2 linked regions of the Catenulispora sp. EB89 genome follow. The protein of the gene in region 1 interacts with the protein of each later gene in a pairwise test. Links are inferred from orthologs where the notes say so. Each region holds a gene or a part of one and is shown on either strand. Other genes may lie near its edges. The genes, in order: aceE and nth.

Evidence for each region.
Region 2: the proteins of aceE (region 1) and nth interact in binary tests that used the Escherichia coli proteins (3 or more experiments, as listed by UniProt). The link is inferred for Catenulispora sp. EB89 from one-to-one orthologs.

The regions. Positions count from the first base shown.
Region 1 is NZ_JBGCCU010000004.1:461,784-472,130, reverse strand. The notes cover bases 4,022-7,338. They hold aceE (pyruvate dehydrogenase (acetyl-transferring), homodimeric type), read right to left. Parts: upstream 6,997-7,338; coding sequence 4,222-6,996; downstream 4,022-4,221. Other genes in these bases: ABH920_RS11690 (DUF1918 domain-containing protein), read left to right, coding at 7,169-7,338. In the rest of the region: ABH920_RS11710 (DHA2 family efflux MFS transporter permease subunit), read left to right, coding at 1-1,029; ABH920_RS11705 (hypothetical protein), read right to left, coding at 1,032-1,391; ABH920_RS11700 (tetratricopeptide repeat protein), read right to left, coding at 1,488-3,881; more of ABH920_RS11690, read left to right, coding at 7,339-7,402; ABH920_RS11685 (DUF3052 domain-containing protein), read left to right, coding at 7,438-7,953; ABH920_RS11680 (peroxiredoxin), read left to right, coding at 8,274-8,735; ABH920_RS11675 (hypothetical protein), read left to right, coding at 8,799-9,152; ABH920_RS11670 (Tellurium resistance), read left to right, coding at 9,236-9,937. UniProt on the Escherichia coli protein: Component of the pyruvate dehydrogenase (PDH) complex, that catalyzes the overall conversion of pyruvate to acetyl-CoA and CO(2).
Region 2 is NZ_JBGCCU010000001.1:182,112-192,079, reverse strand. What follows is about bases 4,246-7,183. They hold nth (endonuclease III), read left to right. Parts: upstream 4,246-5,305; coding sequence 5,306-6,061; downstream 6,062-7,183. Other genes in these bases: ABH920_RS00825 (MarP family serine protease), read left to right, coding at 6,778-7,183; ABH920_RS00830 (CoA pyrophosphatase), read left to right, coding at 6,076-6,777; ABH920_RS00840 (hypothetical protein), read left to right, coding at 4,735-5,217; ABH920_RS00845 (oxidoreductase), read left to right, coding at 4,246-4,635. Also shown: ABH920_RS00870 (helix-turn-helix transcriptional regulator), read right to left, coding at 1-950; ABH920_RS00865 (VOC family protein), read left to right, coding at 1,036-1,569; ABH920_RS00860 (winged helix-turn-helix transcriptional regulator), read right to left, coding at 1,576-2,001; ABH920_RS00855 (aldo/keto reductase family oxidoreductase), read left to right, coding at 2,135-3,004; ABH920_RS00850 (TetR family transcriptional regulator), read right to left, coding at 3,023-3,652; more of ABH920_RS00845, read left to right, coding at 3,766-4,245; more of ABH920_RS00825, read left to right, coding at 7,184-7,959; ABH920_RS00820 (metal-dependent hydrolase), read left to right, coding at 8,094-8,810; ABH920_RS00815 (hypothetical protein), read right to left, coding at 8,856-9,260; ABH920_RS00810 (alpha/beta fold hydrolase), read right to left, coding at 9,287-9,968. UniProt on the Escherichia coli protein: DNA repair enzyme that has both DNA N-glycosylase activity and AP-lyase activity. The DNA N-glycosylase activity releases various damaged pyrimidines from DNA by cleaving the N-glycosidic bond, leaving an AP (apurinic/apyrimidinic) site.

The sequences.
Region 1 (10,347 bases):
TCGTGGCGCTGGATCTTCCTGATCAACCTGCCGCTGGCGGTCGCGGTGGTGGCGATCGCGCTGCGCTACGTGCCGGAGTCCAGGGAACTGGTCGCCGGCCACTTCGACCTGCCCGGCGCCGTCCTCGGCGCGCTGGGACTGGCCGGCGTCACCTACGCGCTGGTCGAGGCCGGGGCGAAGGGGCTGGGATCGGCGAGCGTGATCGTGACGGCTGTGGCCGGGATCGCCGCGCTGGTGGCCTTCGTGCTGGTGGAACGGCGCTCGCCGGCCCCGATGATGCCGCTGTCGCTGTTCAGCTCCCGGGAGTTCAGCGCGGCCAACGCCCTGACGCTGACCGCGTACGGGGCGCTCGGCGCGCTGTTCTTCTTCTTCGCCACGTACCTGCAGGTGGTCGGCGGCTACAAGCCGCTCCAGGCGGGGCTGGCGTCGCTGCCGACCACGATCGTGATGATGACGCTGTCCTCCCGGGTCGGCGCCCTGACCACGAAGCTCGGCGCGCGCCGCCTGATGACCGCCGGCGGCGTGCTGACCGCGATCGGCACGCTGCTCCTGGCGACCTCCGGGCACCACCCGAACTACTGGGCGCACATCCTGCCGGCGCTGCTGGTGTTCTCGCTGGGCATGGTGATGGTCGCGGTCCCGGTGACCGTGACGGTCCTGAACTCGACCACCACCGACCGCGCGGGTATCGCCAGCGGCGTGAACAACGCCGTGGCGCGCGCGGCCGGGGCGCTGGCGGTGGCGGCGTTCCCGCTGCTGGTGGGACTGAAGGGCGACGGGTACGCGGATCCGGCCAAGCTGGAGCCGGCGTTCAGCAAGGCGATGGTGCTGTCGGCGGCGCTGTTCGCGGTGAGCGGCGCGATCGCGTGGTTCGGCATCCGCGACGCGGCGACCCGGCCGACCCCGGAGCACCCGGTCGAGGGACCGCAGTGCACGACGTGTCTGCCGATCGGCAGTCCGGGGCTGGAGCCGGATCACCAGCGGGGAGCGGGGAACGCTCCGGCGGGGGTCGGCGGGGCTTCGGCCTGAGATCAGCCGCCGGTCACGCCGCCCGGGTCGGGCTGGGAGACCCCGCCTGAGATCTCGCTCGGGTCGGGCTGCTTCACGGCGCCGCCGGTGACCTCGGGGTCCGGCTGCTTGACAGCGCCGGACGTCTCGCTCGGGTCCGGCTGCTTGACGGCCCCGCCGGTGACGTCCGGATCGGGCTGCTCGACGGCCCCGGAGATCTCGCTCGGGTCGGGCTGCTTGACGGCCCCGCCGGTCATGTCCGGATCGGGTCGTTCGACGGCTCCACCGGTGTAGCCCGGGGCCGGCCGTTCGACGGCACCGCCTGTGACTTCCCCCGGGTCGGGCCGCTCGACGGTGCCTTCGTGCTGCGGATCGGCATTCATGAATATCCCCGTTCGCAGTGAATATGACCTCTGATATCAAGCTACGCCGCTCGTGATCCGGAGGTAACCGGCGCCTCGCGCCCGCGCCGTCGGGGATTACCCTCCCAGCTCCGCCAACCGCTCCCGCGTCACCGCCGCCTCCGGCGACCCCAGCGCCTCGAAAACCGCCAGCGCCTCCCGCAACACCTCCCGGGCCTCCGCGGGCCGCGAGAGGGCCCTCAGCGGCCGTGCCAGCGACCGCAGCGCCTCCGCCTCGACCGGGCGGTCCCCGGCTTCGCGGGCGGCCGCCACCGACAGGCGGTAGTCCTCCTCGGCCTCCGCCAGGCGGCCCAGGTCCATGCAGACCTCTGCGAGGTTGAACAGGATGATCGCCTCGTACCGGCGGTTGCCGGCCTCGCGCGCCGCCGCCCACGCCTCCGTCTGCGCCGTGCGCGCCTCCTCCAGGCGCTTGGCCTCTTGCAGCATGTTGCCCAGGTTCGTCAGCGACGAGGCCAGGTTCTGCGGGTTCCCCACCTCGCGGAACAGCTCCAGGCCGCGCAGGTGCATCTGTTCGGAGGTGGCGTAGTCGCCGAGGCGGCTGTGGCAGCCGGCGATGTTGCCCAGGATCGAGGCCACCTGCGACAGGTCGCCCAGCTCCTCGGCCACCGCCAAGCCGGCTTCGTAGACCTCGACCGCCTTCTCGTACTCCTGCACGTCGTACAGGGCCAGGCCGAGGCCGTTCAGCAGGCGGTTCTCCCCGGCCCGGTCGCCGATCTCGCGCGCGCTGGCCAGCCCCCTCTCGTAGCCGGCCCGCCAGTGGGTCCAGTCCTTGCGCAGCTGGTAGCAGCCCAGCAGCGTCACCGGCAGCCGCAGCGCGAGCTCGTGCCGGCCGGTGTCGGCGGCGAGCGCCAGGACCGCGCTGAGGTTCCCGCGCTCGGCGTCGTACCAGGCCATCGCCTCCGGTGCCGAGTCGAACCGGGGCGGCGCCGGCTCGCCCGGGCGCGGCGGCAGCGGTTCCAGCAGGCGCCGCTTCTCCACGGCGCGCGAGACGTTCTCGGCGGTGTGCAGGTACCACGACAGCAACCGCGCCAGCGCCTCGTCCCGCTCCGCCGCGCTCTCGTCGATCTCGGCACGCTCCAAGGCGTAGGCGTGCAGCAAGTCGTGCAGCTCGTAGCGGTCGGCGGTGCGCTGCTCGACCAGGTTCTCGTCGACCAGCATCTCCAGCGCGCCCCGCGCCGCGCCCTCCGACGTCCCCATCAGCGCCGCCACCGCGCCGGTCGTGAAGCCGCGGCCGGGATGCAGGCTCACCATCCGGAAGGCGCGCGCCGGGTCCGTCGGGAGGTCGCGGTAGGAGAGATCGAACACCGGACGCAGCTCCCTGCTCCCGGCCCGCACCGCGTCCAGCCCGCTGTCCCGCAGATACGCCGCGAGCCGCTCCAGGCTCCACGCCGGCCGCGACCGCAGCCGCGCCGCCGCCAACGACACCGCCAGCGGCAGCAGCCCGCACAGCCGCACCACCTGCTCGGCGGCGTCCGGTTCGGCCGCGACCCGTTCGTCGCCGACCACGCGTGCCAGCAGCTCCAGCGCGTCGCGCAGCGGGAAGACGTCCAGCCGGAACAGGCGCGCGCCGTCCAGCCCGGCCAGGTTCCGCCGGCTGGTGACCAGCACCAGGCACCGCGGATCGGCCGGGATCAGATCGGCGACCTGGGCCTCGTCGGCGGCGTTGTCCAGCACCACCAGCGCGTCGCGGCCGGCGATCCGGTCCCGGAACATCGCGGCGCGCTCGGCCCGGTCCGCCGGGATCCGCCGGGCCGGCACCTCCAGCTGCCGCAGGAACGAGTCGAGGACGTCGGCCGGGTCGGCGGGGTCGGCGTCGGCGTCGAAGCCGCGCAGGTTCACGTAGAGCTGGACGTCGGCGAAGCGGCCGGCGCGGACCAGTTCGTGGGCGGCGCGGATGACCAGCTGGGTTTTGCCGACGCCGGCCATGCCCTCGATCGCGGAGACCACGACGGTGTGGGGCGGGGTGATATCAGCGGCGCTGATATCGGCGGCTGCGCCAGCGGCGCCAGCAGCTCCAGCAGCTCCAGCGGCGTCCGCGGCGCCGACCAGCCCCATCACCGCGGCCAGCTCCGCACGTCGGCCGGTGAACGTCGCCAGCTCCGCCGGCAGCTGCCGGAACACCCCGGCGGTGCCGGTCGGGCGCCGGGTCGCGTGCGCCGCCACACACGCCGCGCGCCAGCGCGGGACCTGCGCCTCGGGGACGCCGAGGGCCTGCACGATCGCCGCGACCAGCTCCTGGTTCAGCCGTCGCCGGCTCGGATCGAAGACGTCGCTGACCGTCGAGTGCGTGATCTCCTGCGGCGGCTTCAGCAGCGGCCCGACGCGCTTGGCGAGCACCCGGAACGACGGCGAGCCGGCGTGCGCCCGCAGCGTCCGCAGCCGCTCGATGAAGTCGGCAAGATCCACCGCCCCCGCCGGCTCGGGCGCCGCGGAGATCGTCTCGTCCGTCACAGAACCCCTTCCGTGGCACCGCTTCCGAGGATCGCCGCAGGTCTACGGCTTGCGGACGAGTGTACGGAGTTGTACGGGATTCTCGCTTCCGGGTATCGCCAATGCATAACCTCGACCCTGCGAGTCGCGCAACTGACGGTGCGGCGGCGACCCGGCTGCGTGGGGCGGAGCCGGGGCCGCGCCCACCGGGATCGGGGGGTTGCGACGGCCGACTTCACCGCGTCTTGCGGAACTCGTGGGGGGTTCCGCAAGACGCGGCTGCGGCTTTCCCGCCCCAAGCAAAAAGCGCCCCGGCCGTCGAGTTCCGACGGCCGGGGCGCTTTTTGCGCCGAAATGTGCGCTACGCCTCGCCGCCGGTCGGACCGGCGCCCGCGGCGCGCACGTCGTGCAGCTGGTACTTGCGGACCGCCTCGGCCGGGGCCTCCCGCTTGACCTCGCCGCGCTTGGCGAGCTGGGCCAGGACCGCGGTCACCACGGACTCGGCGTCGATGTGGAAGAACCGGCGCGCGGCGCCGCGGGTGTCCGCGAAACCGAAGCCGTCGGCGCCCAGCGAGGTGTACCGCTGCGGCGACGTGGCGTCGCCCGGCACCCACTGCGCGATCTGGTCCGGTACCGCGCGCATCCAGTCCGAGACCGCCACGATCGGGCCCTCGGTGGCGCCCAGGATCTGCGTGACGTACGGCGTGCGCGGCTCCTCCTCGGGATAGAGCAGCGCGCGCTCGTCGGCGGCCAGCGCGTCGCGGCGCAGCTCGGTCCACGAGGTGGCCGACCACACGTCCGCCGCCACGCCCCACTCCTCGGCCAGCATCTGCTGCGCCTTCAGAGCCCACGTGACGCCGACACCCGAGGCCAGGATCTGGGCCTTGGGCCTGTCGGCGGGGCCGTCCGGGGCGGCCGCGTAGCGGTACAGGCCCTTGAGGATGCCCTCGGTGTCCACCCCGGCCGGCTCAGCGGGCTGCTGGTACGGCTCGTTGTAGACGGTGACGTAGTAGAACACGTCCTCGCCGTGCGGGTGCTCCTCCGAGGACCCGTACATGCGGCGCAGACCGTCCTGCACGATGTGGCTGATCTCGAAGGCGAACGCCGGGTCGTAGGCGACCGCCGCCGGGTTGGTGGAGGCCAGCAGGTGCGAGTGGCCGTCCGCGTGCTGCAGGCCCTCGCCGGTCAGCGTGGTGCGGCCGGCCGTGGCGCCCAGCACGAAGCCGCGCCCGAGCTGGTCGGACATCTGCCAGAACTGGTCGCCGGTGCGCTGGAACCCGAACATCGAGTAGAAGATGTAGACCGGGATCGTCGCCTCGCCGTGCGTGGCGTAGGAGCTGCCCGAGGCCACCAGGGACGCCGTGGAGCCGGCCTCGCTGATGCCCTCGTGCAGGATCTGGCCCTGCGTGGACTCCTTGTACGACAGGAGCAGGTCGCGGTCGACCGCGTCGTAGGTCTGGCCGTGCGGCGAGTAGATCTTCGCGGTCGGGAACAGCGAGTCCATGCCGAAGGTGCGGGCCTCGTCCGGGATGATCGGCACGAACCGCGCGCCGATGTTCTTGTCCCGCATCAGGTCCTTGAGCAGCCGGACGAAGGCCATGGTGGTGGCCATCGCCTGCTTGCCGGAGCCCTTCTTGAGCTGGCCGTAGACGTCGTCGCCGGGCAGGATCAGCGGCTTGGAGCGGATCTGCCGGCGCGGCAGGTAGCCGCCGAGCGCGGCGCGGCGCTCCTTCATGTACTGGATCTCGGGGGAGTTCTCGCCCGGGTGGAAGTACGGCGGCAGGTCCGCCTCCAGCTGGGCGTCCGTGATCGGCAGGTGCAGCCGGTCGCGGAAGCTCTTGAGCTCGGCCTTGGTGAGCTTCTTCATCTGGTGCGTGGCGTTGCGGGCCTCGAAGTGCTCGCCGAGGGTCCAGCCCTTGATGGTGTGGGCGAGGATCACGGTCGGCTGCCCGGTGTGCTCGCGGGCCGCCTTGAACGCCGCGTACACCTTGCGGTAGTCGTGGCCGCCGCGCGAGAGGGTGCGCAGCTGGTCGTCGGACATGTCGCCGACCATCTTGCGCAGCCGGGCGTCGTCCCCGAAGAAGTTCTCGCGGATGTAGGCGCCGGACTCCACCGAGTAGGTCTGGAACTGGCCGTCGGGCGTGGTGTTCATCTTGTTCACCAGCGCGCCGTCGGTGTCCTGGGCCAGCAGCGGGTCCCAGTCGCGGCCCCAGATCACCTTGATGACGTTCCAGCCGGCGCCCCGGAAGGTGGACTCCAGCTCCTGGATGATCTTGCCGTTGCCGCGCACCGGGCCGTCCAGGCGCTGCAGGTTGCAGTTGATCACGAAGGTCAGGTTGTCCAGCTCGTCGCGGGCCGCCAGGCCGATCGCGCCGAGCGACTCCGGCTCGTCGGTCTCGCCGTCGCCGAGGAACGCCCAGACGTGGCTGCGCGAGGTGTCCGCGATGCCGCGGGAGTACATGTACTTGTTGAACCGGGCCTGGTAGATCGCGCCGATCGGGCCCAGGCCCATCGACACGGTCGGGAACTCCCAGAAGTCCGGCATCAGGCGCGGGTGGGGGTAGGAGGACAGGCCGAAGGGCGCCTGGGAGGTCTCCTGACGGAAGCCGTCCAGGTGCTGCTCGGTGAGCCGGCCCTCGAGGAACGCGCGGGCGTAGATGCCCGGCGAGGCGTGGCCCTGGAAGTAGACCTGGTCGCCGGACTCGCCGTGGTCCTTGCCGCGGAAGAAGTGGTTGAAGCCCACCTCGTACAGCGACGCGGCCGAGGCGTAGGTGGCGATGTGGCCGCCGACGCCCAGGCCCGGACGGTTCGCCCGGGACACCATGATGGCGGCGTTCCACCGGATGAACGCCCGGATCCGGCGCTCGATGTCCTCGTCGCCCGGGAACCAGGGCTCGGCCTCCGGCGGGATCGTGTTGATGTAGTCCGTGGAGCGCAGGCCGGGCACGCCGACCTGTTTCGCGCGGGCTTCCTGCAGGAGGCGCAGCATCAGGTACCGCGCGCGCTGGCGGCCCTGTTCGTTGACGACTGAGTCCAGGGACTCGATCCACTCCGCGGTCTCGTTCGGGTCCACGTCCGGCAGCTGAGTGGGCAGGCCGTCACTGATGATGGGGAAACGCTCTTGTCCGGGTGCCACAGTCGTCCTTCAACCTAGACAGAGATCTTGTAGATCTTCTCGGTTACATCGTCCACCATCGTCTAACGCGCATGCCGTGGACGTCACATCTACTCGATGGTAACCGTTATAGATCGGTATAAATGCGTGCCGAGGGGTGGTCATCGCCGGCAGCCGGGTGTGAACTGGAGACATGCGAGCTTCAGTGGGAGACCGGCTTCACGTGCACGCCGCCCACGTCGGCGAGGCCGACCGGACCGGCGAGATCATCGACGTCAAGGGGGCCGCCGGCACCCCTCCCTACCTGGTGCGCTTCGACGACGGGCATCAAGGACTGGTTTTCCCCGGACCCGACGCGGTGGTCGAGGGGCGGGCCGTGGAGGACCTCTCGGGCGACACCGCGCCGGACTCGCCGTCCGACGGGTAGTTGCGTCTTGGGCTTCCGGCGTATGGACTAGGGGAATGCAGAACGACATGAAGGAGGACAGTTCCGTGGGCGCGGTCGCGGACACGGTTCCGGCGGCCGCCGCCAATCCGCTGGCGGTGCGCCTGGGCTTCCAGGCGGGCGAGGTGGTGCAGGAACTCGGCTGGGACGAGGACTGCGACGAGGAACTGCGTCAGGCCATCATGGACACGATCGGCGCGGATCTGGTCGACGTGGACTTCGAAGACGTGGTCGACGCGGTGGTGCTGTGGCACCGCGAGGACGACGGCGACCTGGTGGACAACCTGGTCGACGCGCTGACCGCGCTGGCCGACGGCGGACCGATCTGGCTCCTGACGCCCAAGGTGGGGCGCGACGGCCACGTGGAGCCCAGCGAGATCGGCGAGGCGGCCCCGACCGCCGGACTGTCGGCGACCTCCAGCATCAGCGCCGGCCCGAACTGGTCCGGCACCCGCCTGGTGAGCCCGAAGGCCGGCGGCAAGCTGGCGAAGTCCACGGTCCGGGCCAAGGTCGACGACAGCGCGGGGAACTAGAGGAACTAGCGGCGATGTCCTCCCCGAACGGGCCGCCAGGCGGCGGCCCTTCCACCACCCATCTCTCAAACGGTCCGGCGTCGTCCGGCGCTGTCGGCGTGCCCGGAGGCGGTGCCGGAGCGTCCGGCGTTTCCGGCGCCTCGGGCGCGTCCGCGGTGTCGGGCGTGTCTGACGTCTCGGGCGTCTCGGGCGTGTCGGGCTTGTCGGTCGTCTCCGACGGGTCCGGCGCGCCCGGCGTCACCGGCGTCTCCAGCGGGTCCGGAGCGGCGCCCCGAGCCGCGGCCGGACCGGCCTCGCAGGTCGAAGCAGAGCAGCCGCCGGTGCCGGCGGTCGGCGAACGGGCCCCGGCCTTCACGCTGACCGACCAGCACGGGCAGACCGTCTCCCTGGCGGATTTCCGGGGCAAGCAGGCCGTGCTGCTGGTCTTCTATCCGTTCGCCTTCTCCCGGGTCTGTGGCTCGGAACTGCAGGCGATCCATGAAAGCGTCGACGACTTCCAGAACGAGCGCGTCCAGGTGCTCGCGGCGTCGTGCGACGCGCTGTACTCGCTGCGCGCGTACGCCGACGAAGCCGGCTTCGGCTTCCCGCTGTTGGCCGACCACTGGCCGCACGGCGGGGCGGCGCGCGCGTACGGGGTCTTCGACGAGGAGCGCGGTTGCGCCGTCCGAGGGACCTTCCTGATCGACAGTGCGGGGGTGGTGCGCTGGTCCGTGGTCAACGGCCTGGCGGACGCACGCTCGCTGGACGAATACCGAGCCGCCCTCACCGCGGCCGGCGTGTGACCCACCCCATCCGACTCGCCGGCCCAGGCGCCGGCGACTCACCCGTATAGGAACCTCCACGCCATGCCCTGCCACCGCTGCGGCGCCCGCCAGACCGACCCGGTCCGAGGCGCGTCACCGTGGCGGCGGGGCGTGCGCGCGGGCGAGCAGGTCCTGGTCTGCCCGGACTGCCAGAACGGCCGGGACTGGACCGCCGACCTGGCCCACTGCGCGTCGTGCGGCTCCGCACGCCTGGTCCGCGCCCTGGGCAGCACGCAGTGCAAGGACTGCGGAGCCGAGGACCAGGTGGCCGCGGAAACCGCCGCGCCGACCGACAACCCGGCCGACAACCCGGCCGAATCCCGCTCCGGCCTCACCTCGTTGTCCGAGGACGTCCACGCCGCCCTGGAGCGCCATTTCGGCCAGAGAACGGACTGAACGTTCCGCCTTGCCGCCACTGGGTAGCAAACTGTAGTCAGATGGACAGGGATGTCAGACAACTTCATCAAAGGGGGAGAGCGATGCGCCTGAACCGGATGATCATCAGGGCGTCGGACGAGGGCGAGGGGGGCAACCGCGTCGAGAAGATGACCGCGGCCCGCCCGGTCCAGTCGCTCACCAGCCGCGGCGCCGCCAACGGCACGCTACGCGTGAACCTGATCTGGGACCAGCTCCCGATGATCCCCACCCCCCGCCCCACCGGAGGCCTGAAACTCTCCTCCCGCCGCCTGGAACCCCCGCCGATCAGCCACGGCCGCCTCGTCGACCTGGACCTCGGCTGCCTCTACGAGTTCACAGCCGGCCAACGCGGCGTGGTCCAGGCCCTCGGCCACCGCCGAGGCGACTTCGAACGGCCGCCCTACATCCGCCTGGACCAGGACGACCGCAGCGGCAGCGCCATAGGCGAGAACCTGTTCATCAACCTCGACCACGCCGACGAGATGAACCGCGTCCTCATCTTCGTCTTCGCCTACCAAGGCGCCTTCGACGGAGCCAACGCGAAGGTCACCCTGCACCCCGCCAACGGCAACCCGCTGGAGATCAAGCTGGAGAACCCGATCGCGCAGGCGAAGTCGTGCGCGGTGGCCATGCTGCTCCGGCACGGCTCGGAGCTGGTGGTCCAGCGCGAGGTGCAGTTCACGACAGGGTTCCAGTCGGAACTGGACCGGATGTACGGCTGGGGGATGCGCTGGCAGGACGGGCAGCCCAAGGGCCTGGGCTGAGGGCGTTACTGGGGGTCGCATCGGGTTGGCGGCGGATGCCGGGCCCCGTGCGCGCTCCAGCCTGGGAATCACGTGCCGCAGGACGGGGTCGGGTCGGGTACTCTTTCCCTCTTGAGGGTCGCCCAGGCGGCCTCCTGGAGGGCGCATAGCTCAGCGGAAGAGCACTCGGTTTACACCCGAGCGGTCGGCAGTTCGAACCTGTCTGCGCCCACCCGCAATGACCAGGAGGGGCACACCGTGCGGTGCGCCCCTCCTGGTGTTCTGCCCACTATCTTGCCACTTCAGTGCGTCATTTGGGTCGAGAGAGAACAGGGAACGGTCCGCGCCGACATGGGACAATGCGATAGTTACGGCCGCAGTGATAGACGGGGCCAGTGACAGACGCGTGCGTGGACGCACTGCGAGGCTGT
Region 2 (9,968 bases), on another replicon or contig:
TCGAGGTGGGCGACGAGCTCCGGCGGGCCGTGGACGTGGAAGTCGGTGTCCAGGGACAGCAGGCGGGTCGCCAGCCATTCGACCGTGTCGGGGTGCGAATGCCAGCGGCATGTGTCGCCGGTGTCGGTGTCGGTGTCGCTGTTGTCGTTTTCGCTGAGCGTGCCGTCCCCGAGGTGGTCTCCGAGCCGGGCGGCGATCACGGTGCGCGAGGCGTAAAGGGTGACGTCGGCGCTGAAGGTCGGCGCCATGTCCAGGATGCGCGCTCGCAAGAACTCCTCGACTCCCTCGGCAGGAGGCCTGCGCTGTTTGAAGCGAGCACCAGTGGCCTGTATCTCGGTCATCCGGTCCACCCGGAAGGTGCGCCAGTCGTCGCGGAGCAGATCGAATGCCAGCAGGTACCACTTCCGGCCGGCGGCGACGAGGCGGACCGGTTCCACGTGCCGCGCCGCCGTGCTCCCGTCCTGATTCCGGTAGTGGAAGCGCAGGCGTTCTTGGTTCGCGCACGCCGAGGTGATCGCGACCAGCGCGCCCGGAGGGACCGGTGCGGCCGGCGCCAGGACGAACGGCAGCGTCGTGGCCACCAACGTCGACACCCGCCGGCGCAGTCTCGCGGGCAGCACCTGCGCGAGCTTGGCTGTGGCGCGCACCGCCGGCTCGTCCAGTCCGCTGACGGCCTGCCCGGCGATCGTGGCCAGGCCCACGGCGATCGCCACCGCTTCCTCGTCGTCGAGCAGCAACGGCGGCATCGCGGAGCCGGCGACCAGCCGGTATCCGCCTTGGCCGCCCTCCACCGCCTCCACGGGATAGCCGATGTCCCGCAGCCGTTCGATGTCGCGGCGCACGGTCCGGCCGCTCACCTCCAGGCGGCGCGCCAGTTCGCTGCCGGGCCAGAGCCGGGGCGTCTGGAGCAATGACAGCAGGGACAGCAGGCGTGCGGTGGTGTCGGGCACGTCTCGAACTCTATGTCGCGACTAGGACGGAACCTGACCTATACGGCTCCTACCGTGAAGGGACAACCTCGTGAAGGGAAACGCCATGACCACCACTCCCAGCGGATACACCACCGTCGCGCCGTGGATCGTCACCACGGACACCGGAGCGCTGCTCGACTTCGTGACCGCCGCCTTCGACGGCGTCGAACTCGGCCGCGTTCCGCTGGAGGACGGCAGCATCGGACACGCCGAGATCCGGGTCGGAGATACCGTGTTGCTCGCCTTCGACCAGCGCGCGGACTGGCCGGCCATGCCGTCGCTGCTGAGGGTCTTCGTGCCGGACGCCGACGCCGCGTTCGCCGCCGCGCTGAAGGCCGGTGCGCAGGAAGTGACCGCGTTGAGCAGCAACGCTTTCGGCCAGCGTGGCGGCCGGATCCGCGATCCGTTCGGCAACATCTGGTGGGTCACCGCGATCGTCGAAACCGTTGCCGCGGAAGAGGGAATGCGGCGCCTGGAGGAGCCGGAGTACCAGGAGCAGATGCGCCATGCCCAGGAATCGCTCGACGCGGAACTCAGCGGCCGTTCCGTAGGACAGGCGAGCCCCGTCGCCGGACTCCGCCTCAATCAGGCGCGGTGATCGGTCTCAGGATCCTTGTTCCGCGGCGCCGTCGTCGTAGGCCGCGCGGTTGGTGAGGACATCGTCCATGTGCGTCTCGGCCCAGCTCTTGATGCCCCGCACCATCTGTTGCAGCGACCGGCCGAGATCGGTCAGTTCGTAGGTGACCGTGACCGGCACGGTCGGCGTCGCCTGCCGCGTGATGAGGCCGTCGCGCTCCAAGGAGCGCAGCGTCTGAGTCAGCATCTTCTGGCTGACGCCGGCCAGCAGGCGCGACAGTTCCGAGTAGCGCATCGGCCGGGGTTCGTCGTCGTTGCCGAGGGCACACAGGATCAGCGCGACCCACTTGTCGGAGATCCGGTCGAGCAGCTTGCGGCTGGGGCAGGCCGCCAGGAAGGCGTCGTACTCCGCCTTGGCCTGGGCCCGCTGTTGGGCCGCCGTCATCGTGGCCATCGCGCCGCTCCTTGCACTCGTGGGTCCCTTACGCACTTCGAAGTGCGTACTTCCTGTCGGGAAGTTGCCTATCCATACTGAAGCAACAGCCCATCGGGCACCACTTTCCCGGCACTCTACGAAAGACACAGGCATGAGCACGCTCTCCTCGCTTCCCGGCGGCACCTGGACCCTGGGGGACCTGACCGTCACCCGCTTCGGCTACGGCGCCATGCAGCTGGCCGGGCCCGGCGTCATGGGACCGCCCGCCGATCCCGACGGCGCGCTCGCGGTCCTGCGTGAGGCCGTCGATCTCGGTATCACCCACATCGACACGGCCGACGCGTACGGCCCGCAGGTCACGAACCGGCTGATCCGCGAAGCGCTGCACCCCTATCCGGAGGCGCTGCACATCGTGACGAAGGTCGGCGCGACCCGCGACGCGCAGGGAGGCTGGCCGCCGGCGCGGGAGCCCGAGGCGCTGCGCCGTGCCGTGCACGAGAACCTGGAAACCCTCGGCCTGGACGCGCTCGACGTGGTGAACCTCAGGCTGGGCAACGCCCAAGGGCCGCAGCCCGGCTCGCTCGCCGAAGCCTTCGCGGCGCTCGTCGACCTCCAGCAGCAGGGTCTGATCCGGCACCTCGGCGTGAGCAACGCGACGGCCGAACAGGTCGCCGAAGCGCGCGCGATCGCGCCGATCGTGTGCGTGCAGAACATGTACAACCTTGCCTACCGGCACGACGACGAGCTGATCGAAACGCTCGCCGTGGCGGGCATCGCCTACGTGCCCTTCTTCCCGCTCGGTGGTTTCAGCCCACTGCAATCCTCGGCGCTCTCGGCCGTCGCCGACCGGCTCGGCTCGACGCCGATGTCGGTGGCGCTGGCATGGCTGTTGCGGCGTTCGCCGAACATCCTGCTGATCCCCGGCACCTCTTCTGCGGCGCACCTGCGCGAGAACATCACCGGCGCGGGACTCAGCCTCAGCGACGACGATCTCGCCGAGTTGGACAAGATCGGTCGCTAGCTTCAGTCCCGTTCGGTGTTAGTCCTGTGCGCGCGGTTCGGTGAGGCGCCGCAGCGTTTCGACCAGCGAGGCGCGATGCTCGCTCAGCCGGGACTGCGCCGTCGGATCGCCGCCGTCGGCCAGGGCTTTCAGGGCCGGCGGCGCGTCCAGCCAGCTCTCGGTGACGCGCAGGACGATGGCGAACAGGTCGATCGCCGGAAGGCTGTCGTCGAGGCGGCCCTCGCGCTGCGCGGCGGCGACGGCGTCCACCTTCGCCCGGTAGCTCTCGGCCTCGGTCTGGCTCCAGTGCTCGGTGCGCTCGAAGCGGCGCCAGGCGGCCAGCCGGGCGGCGTCGGGGTGGGCCGCCATGTAGTCGAATCTGGCCGCGCCGAAGGCCGCGAGGTCTCCGTCGACGAGCGGCGTCTGCTCGGCGAGCTCGCCGATCTGGCGTCGCAGCACGGCTTCGAAGACCGCGTCCTTGTCGCCGAAGTAGACGTAGAGCAGGCGCTTGTTGGCCCCGGCACGCTCGGCGATGCGGTCGATGCGGGCGCCGGCGAACCCGTACTCGGCGAACTCCGCCGTCGCCGCGGCCAGCAGCAGCTCCGTCGTCGCCGCGGAGTCGCGAGGGCGGGGGGCGGGTGCGGGCGTGCCGCTCGATGGCCTGGTCACGGCGGTCAGTCTAGGCGAAGTAACTAACTTTTGACTTACCCGGGGCGGCGGCCTAGTGTGTAACTATCCAGTTAGATACCTCTGGCCCGCACCGCTTGAGAGGACGCCCCACCATGGCGAACAGCGCCGCCCTCACCGCCATCACCCTCGCCGACGACCTGACCCTCACGCGCATGGGCTACGGAGCGATGCAGCTGGCCGGCCCCGGCGTCTTCGGCCCGCCGAAGGACCGCGGCCAGGCCGTCGCCGTGCTGCGCGCGGTCGTCGAGGCGGGCATCACCCACATCGACACCAGCGACTTCTACGGCCCGGCCGTCGTCAACGAGCTGATCCGGGAAGCGCTGCACCCCTACCCCGCCGACCTGCGGATCGTCACCAAGGTCGGCGCGCGCCGGGACGCCGCCGGCGGCTGGATCCCGGCCCAGGAGCCGGCCGCCCTCAAGGCTCAGGTCCACGACAACCTCCGGCATCTGGGCCTGGACACCTTGGATGTGGTGAACCTGCGCACTCCGTCCATGGAAGGCGGCAGCACCGCGTCCATCGCCGAGCAGTTCGGCGCCCTGGCGGAGCTGCGCGAGCAGGGCCTGATCCGCCACCTCGGCCTGAGCGGCGTCAGCGGCGTCCAGCTCACCGAGGCCCAGGGCATCGCGCCGGTGGTGACCGTGCAGAACCTGTACAACCTGGCCAACCGCGCCGACGACGCGCTGCTCGACCGCTGCGCCGCCGAGAACATCGCCTACGCGGCGTTCTTCCCCCTCGGCGGTTTCAACTCCCTGCAGTCCCACACACTCACCGACGTGGCGAAGCGCCTGGACGCCGCACCGCAGCAGGTGGCGCTGGCCTGGCTGCTCCAGCGTTCCTCGTCCACGGTCCTGATCCCCGGCACCTCCTCGCCGGCCCACCTGCGCGAGAACATCGCCGCCGCGGCACTGGTGCTCCCGGCCGACGCGGTCGCCGAGCTCGACGCCATCGGGGGCCGCTGACCCGGCACCTACTGACCCGACGCGCGCCTGCGGGTATTTATCCGGCCCCCGAAGTCGATCACCGTTTGTAGGCTGCCGCGAACAAAAAGGGGGTACGGCGTGGAGACCGTCGAGAAGATCCGGCAGCTCATGGCGGACGACCTGCAGCCGCAGGAGAAGGTGCTGTACGGCACGCGCGGCATGCGGTTCGGCGAAGTCCGCAAGGCGATGATCGGCGGCGCCCTGGGCATCGCCGGAGCGGCCGCGGCCGCCGCGGTGGCCGCCACCTCGAAGCGCGCCGCCGTCCCCGGCACGAGCATCCACGTGCCGAAGCGGTTCTACTTCGGGCTGACCAACCAGCGCCTGCTGGTGTTCGCCTCCGGCGGCGCCCTCGTCGCCAAGCCGAGGGAACTGCTCCTCACGTACTCATACGACCAGGTCGCCTGGATAACCGATGAGCTGATCCCGGGCGTGGCGCAGGCCTACCGGGTCTCCATCGGCATCGTGGACACCGGCGTGCTGAACCTCGAGTTCGCCCGACTCCAGGTCGCCGACGCGCGCCCGATGGTCAGCCGGGTTCGCAGCGACATGCCGAAGGACTGACTCGCGAGCCCTTCCGACCGAGGAACCGCCGAGTGACGACTGCGGGTTCACACCCGTCTCTTAGGTCCACCGGCTTACAGTGGAGTCCATGACCCGAGCCGCGGCTGACGTCTCCGACGTGACGAAGGTGAAGCCGGAGACCCACACTGCGCTGGTCAGGCGCGCCCGGAAGATCTACCGCGAGCTCAGCGACGTGTACCCGTACGCCAAGTGCGAGCTCGACTTCGAGGACCCCTACCAGCTCCTGACCGCCGTCATCTTGTCGGCGCAGTCGACCGACGTCGGCGTGAACAAGGTCACCCCCGCGCTCTTCAAGCGCTACCCGACCCCCGCCGATCTGGCCGCCGCCGATCCCGAGGAGCTCGAGGCGCTGATCAAGCCCACCGGCTTCTTCCACAACAAGGCCAAGTCGCTGCTGGGCATGTCCCGGTCCGTGGTGTCCGACTACGGCGGCGCGGTTCCGGGGAAGCTCAACGAGCTGGTGAAGCTTCCGGGGGTGGGCCGCAAGACGGCGAACGTCGTCCTCGGCGACGCGTTCGGCGTCCCCGGCATCACCGTCGACACCCACTTCGGGCGCCTGGTGCGCCGTTTCGGGTGGACCAGCCTCGAGGATCCGGTGAAGGTCGAGCACGCCATCGGCGAGCTGTTCCCGCGCAAGGACTGGACGCTGCTCTCGCACCGGGTCATCTACCACGGCCGGCGGGTCTGCCACGCGAAGAAGCCCGCGTGCGGCGCGTGCCCGATCGCGAAGCTGTGCCCCAGCCGGGGGATCGGGGAGCAGGACCCGGTGAAGGCGGCGGCGTTGCTCAAGTACAAGCCGGGGGAAGGCGGTCTGCCGCTGTGAGCGTTGCTCCCGACATGGGAACTCAGATAGCCGATTCGTTGCCCGACTGGTTGCTTCCGCTCGCTCAGGCCGCCGAGAGCGGGAAGGGGCTGGGCCCCCGGTTCAAGCGGCCCGCGGATCTGGACGGGGAGCCGCGCCGCTCCGCTGTGCTGATCCTGTTCGGGGAGGATCCGGAGAACGGGCCCGACGTGCTTTTCGTCGAGCGCTCCAAGACGCTGCGGAACCATCCCGGGCAGCCGGCCTTCCCCGGCGGGCAGGTCGACCCCGGCGAGGGGCCGGTGGCCACCGCGCTGCGGGAGGCCAACGAGGAAACCGATCTGGACCCGGACGGCGTCCAAGTCTTCGGAATCCTTCCCGAGCAGTACGTCTTCCCCTCGGACTTCCTGGTGACGCCGGTGCTGGGCTGGTGGCGTGTCCCGAGTCCGGTGCGGGTACGGGATCCGCGTGAGGTCGCCTCGGTCTGCCGGATCGCGGTGCGCGATCTGGTCGATCCGGCCAACCGGCTGCGCGTCGGCAATCCTTCGGGGACCTCGAGCCCGGCGTTCGAGGCGGGATCGCTGTTGATCTGGGGTTTCACCGCCGCGCTCCTGGACGGGGTGCTGAAGGCGGGCGGATGGGAAAAGCCGTGGGACACCGAGCGGGTCGAGCCGCTGCCGCAGGAGGTGCTGGCGCTGGCGGTCCGCAGCCGCGGGGCGCCGGGGGGAGAAGATAAGTAGATGGACATCCTCGACATCCTGCTGCTGCTCGTCGTGGCGGCGTTCGCAGTCTCCGGGTACCGGCAGGGTTTCGTCGTGGGAGTGGTCTCCTTCGCCGGGTTCCTCGGCGGGCTGGCGCTCGGATTCGTGATCGTCCCGACGTTCCTGGACCGTTCCTCCAGCAGCCTGCTGGCCTCGGTGATCGCGCTGTGCGCGGTGCTGGCGCTGGCGGTCGTCGGGCAGGTGCTCGGCTCGATGCTGGGCGCCCGGCTGCGCGAGGCCATCACCTGGCAGCCGGCGCAGATGGTGGACGCGGTCAGCGGCGCGGTGGTGTCGGTGGTCGCGGTGCTGATGGTGGCCTGGTTCCTGGGGCTGGCGCTGTTCACGTCCTCGGTGCCGACCATCAGCGACCAGGTGCGCTCCTCCAGCATCCTGAAGGGCATGACCCAGGTGCTGCCGCAGGGTGCGAACCAGTGGTTCAACGGCTTCTCCAACATCCTGAACCGCAACGGCTTCCCGCAGGTGTTCGCGCCCTTCCAGGCCGAGGACCCGGCGAACGTGCCAGCCCCGGACCCGGCGCTGCTGAACAGCCCGGTGATCGGCACGGACCGGGCCTCGATCGTGAAGATCCGCGGCCAGGCGCCGTCCTGCGGCAAGGACATCGAGGGCTCCGGCTTCGTCTACGCGCCGGGCAAGGTGATGACGAACGCGCACGTGGTCGGCGGCACGCGCTCGCTGGTGGTGCGGCAGTCCAACGGCCGGCAGTACGCGGCGACCGTGGTGCTCTTCGACCCCAAGCGCGACATCGCCGTGCTGGACGTGCCCAGCCTGAAGGCGTCGCCGCTGAACTTCGACCTGACCGGCAAGGCCAACGACTCCTCGCTGGTCGTCGGCTACCCCGAGGACGGCCCGTTCACCGTCGACGCCGCGCGCATCCGCGAGCAGATCACGGCCACCGGCGCCGACATCTACTCCAACGGCAACGTCCGGCGCCAGGTGTTCGCGCTCTACGCGCAGGTCCAGCAGGGCAACTCCGGCGGCCCGCTGCTGTCCACCGACGGCAAGGTGCTCGGCGTGGTCTTCGCCAAGTCCCTGGAGGACAAGAACACCGGCTACGCGCTGACCGCGCAGGAGGTCTCCTCCGACGCGGCCGCCGGCGCCGCCACCGACGTCCCGGTCAACACCCAGGCCTGCGCGATCTGAGGCCCTGGCGGCGATTCGGCGGCCGTCCGGCCGCGCGTCGGTGATCTCAGGCTTCTGCCGGGCCCGGCTCCGTCGCGCCTTCCTGATACGTTCATGCCAGAAACGGCACAGAACCATCAGGGGGCGGATCGGGCATGCTCGGGCACTCACACGCGACCAGCGGCGGACTGGCCTGGGCGGCGGCCGCCTCCGCGCTGCCGATGAGCGTCCTGGCCTACCCGGCCATGCACGGCTCCACGGCCCACATCCAGGCCAAGGACCTGCTGTTCGGGACCTTCATCACGGCCGGCGCGGCACTGCTGCCGGACATCGACCACCCGAACGGCACCATCGCGCACTCGGTCGGGCCGATCACCCACAACCTGTGCAAGGGCGTGTCGAAGATCAGCGGCGGGCACCGGCACGCCACGCACTCGCTGGCCTTCGTCGCGGCCGTCACCTACGGCACCTGGGCCGGCGAGAAGTACCTCGGCCGGTACTTCACCCTCGGGCTCGTGTTCTTCATGCTGGTGCTGGCGGTCCGCGCGCTGAACCTGTGCCCGCCGGGGGAGAAGCTGGAGGCCTACGGGCCCTGCATCCTGCTGGCCGGCGGCGGGACGGTGCTGATGGACCGCTGGATAGCGAGCGCGCCGAGCTGGCTGCCGTTCGCGATCGGGCTCGGGGCGCTGACGCACCTGGCCGGCGACTGCCTGACCGACCACGGCTGCCGGCTGTTCTGGCCGTTCACGCTGCGGACCGGGATACCGCTGATCCAGCGGACCGGCAACAAGATGGAGACGTGGTTCCTGGCGCCGGTGATGGCTGTCGGGTGTGCAGTGCTGTTGTACGTGAAGACTTCTGCGAAGCCTTAGCCGCACTGGGACTTGGGGCCGCTCGCGGGCTGGTGTCCTCTGTCCTCAGTGGCGTTCTATGCCGTCTTCGAGCTCTTGAAACCAATCACGGCCGGCTCCGGGGAGATCCCCGTCGGCCATCGATTCGGCGGCGGCTTGGGCGACGAGTCTGGCGAGATTGTGGAAGCCCACAGCCTGCAGAAAGTCGAACAGGCTGAGGTCGGGGAACAGGGCGACCACCCAGTCGGTCCAGCGATCGGTGCGATCATGAGTGGCGTCGAGGAAACCGGTCGCCTTCAGCAACGCAGCCCGCCGTCCGCCTGCGCTCGGGCTCAGGACTTCGTGGAGGCACGCAGTGATGACGCTGTCGTCGTATTTGAGCAGTTGATTGAGGATGTCCAGGGCAGACCCAGGCCCTTCTGCGGGCCCGGTCACGCAGTACGCCGCCCAGATGTCGCGAACGCTGTGCATCGCGTCGCGGCTTCGGTCGGCCGCGGTCAGCTCTTCAGCCAGTCGATCAGTTCGTTGGTGAAGCGCATCGGCGCCTCCTCGTGCGGGAAGTGGCCGATGCCCTCCAGCAGCCGCCAGCGGTAGGCCGCCGTGACGTACCGGCCCGAGCCGCGTGCGACGTGCGGGAGCAGGGCACTGTCGAGCTCGCCCTGCAGATGGAGCACGGGTACCCGCACCTCGGTGCGCATCCGCTGCGCGTACCGCATCCCGTCGGGGCGGACCAGGGACCTGATGAGCCAGCGGTAGTACTCCAGCGAGGAGTGCGCGGCGCCGGGCACGAGCATCGCGTCGCGGTAGCGCTGCGCCACGTCCAGCTCCGGCCAGCCGGTCGCGCCCCACTCCGTGAGCAGCTGCTCGACCAGCATCGCGGCGTCGCGGGTCAGGGCCTTCTCCGGGGCCCACGGCCGCTGCGCGGCCCACATGAAGCGCGCCGCCGAGATCTGCTTGGGGTCGGTCAGCAGGGCCTGGCGCAGCCGGCGCGGATGGGCCGAACCGGTGACCGCCAGCCGGTTCACCGCGGCCGGCCGGAAGACCGCCGCGGTCCAGCCGAGGAAGGCGCCCCAGCCGTGCCCGACCAGCGTCGCGTTGGACTGGCCGAGGGCGCGGATGACGCCGGTGACGTCCATGGTCAGGGTCAGCGGGTCGTAGCCGCGCGGGGTCTTGTCGCTG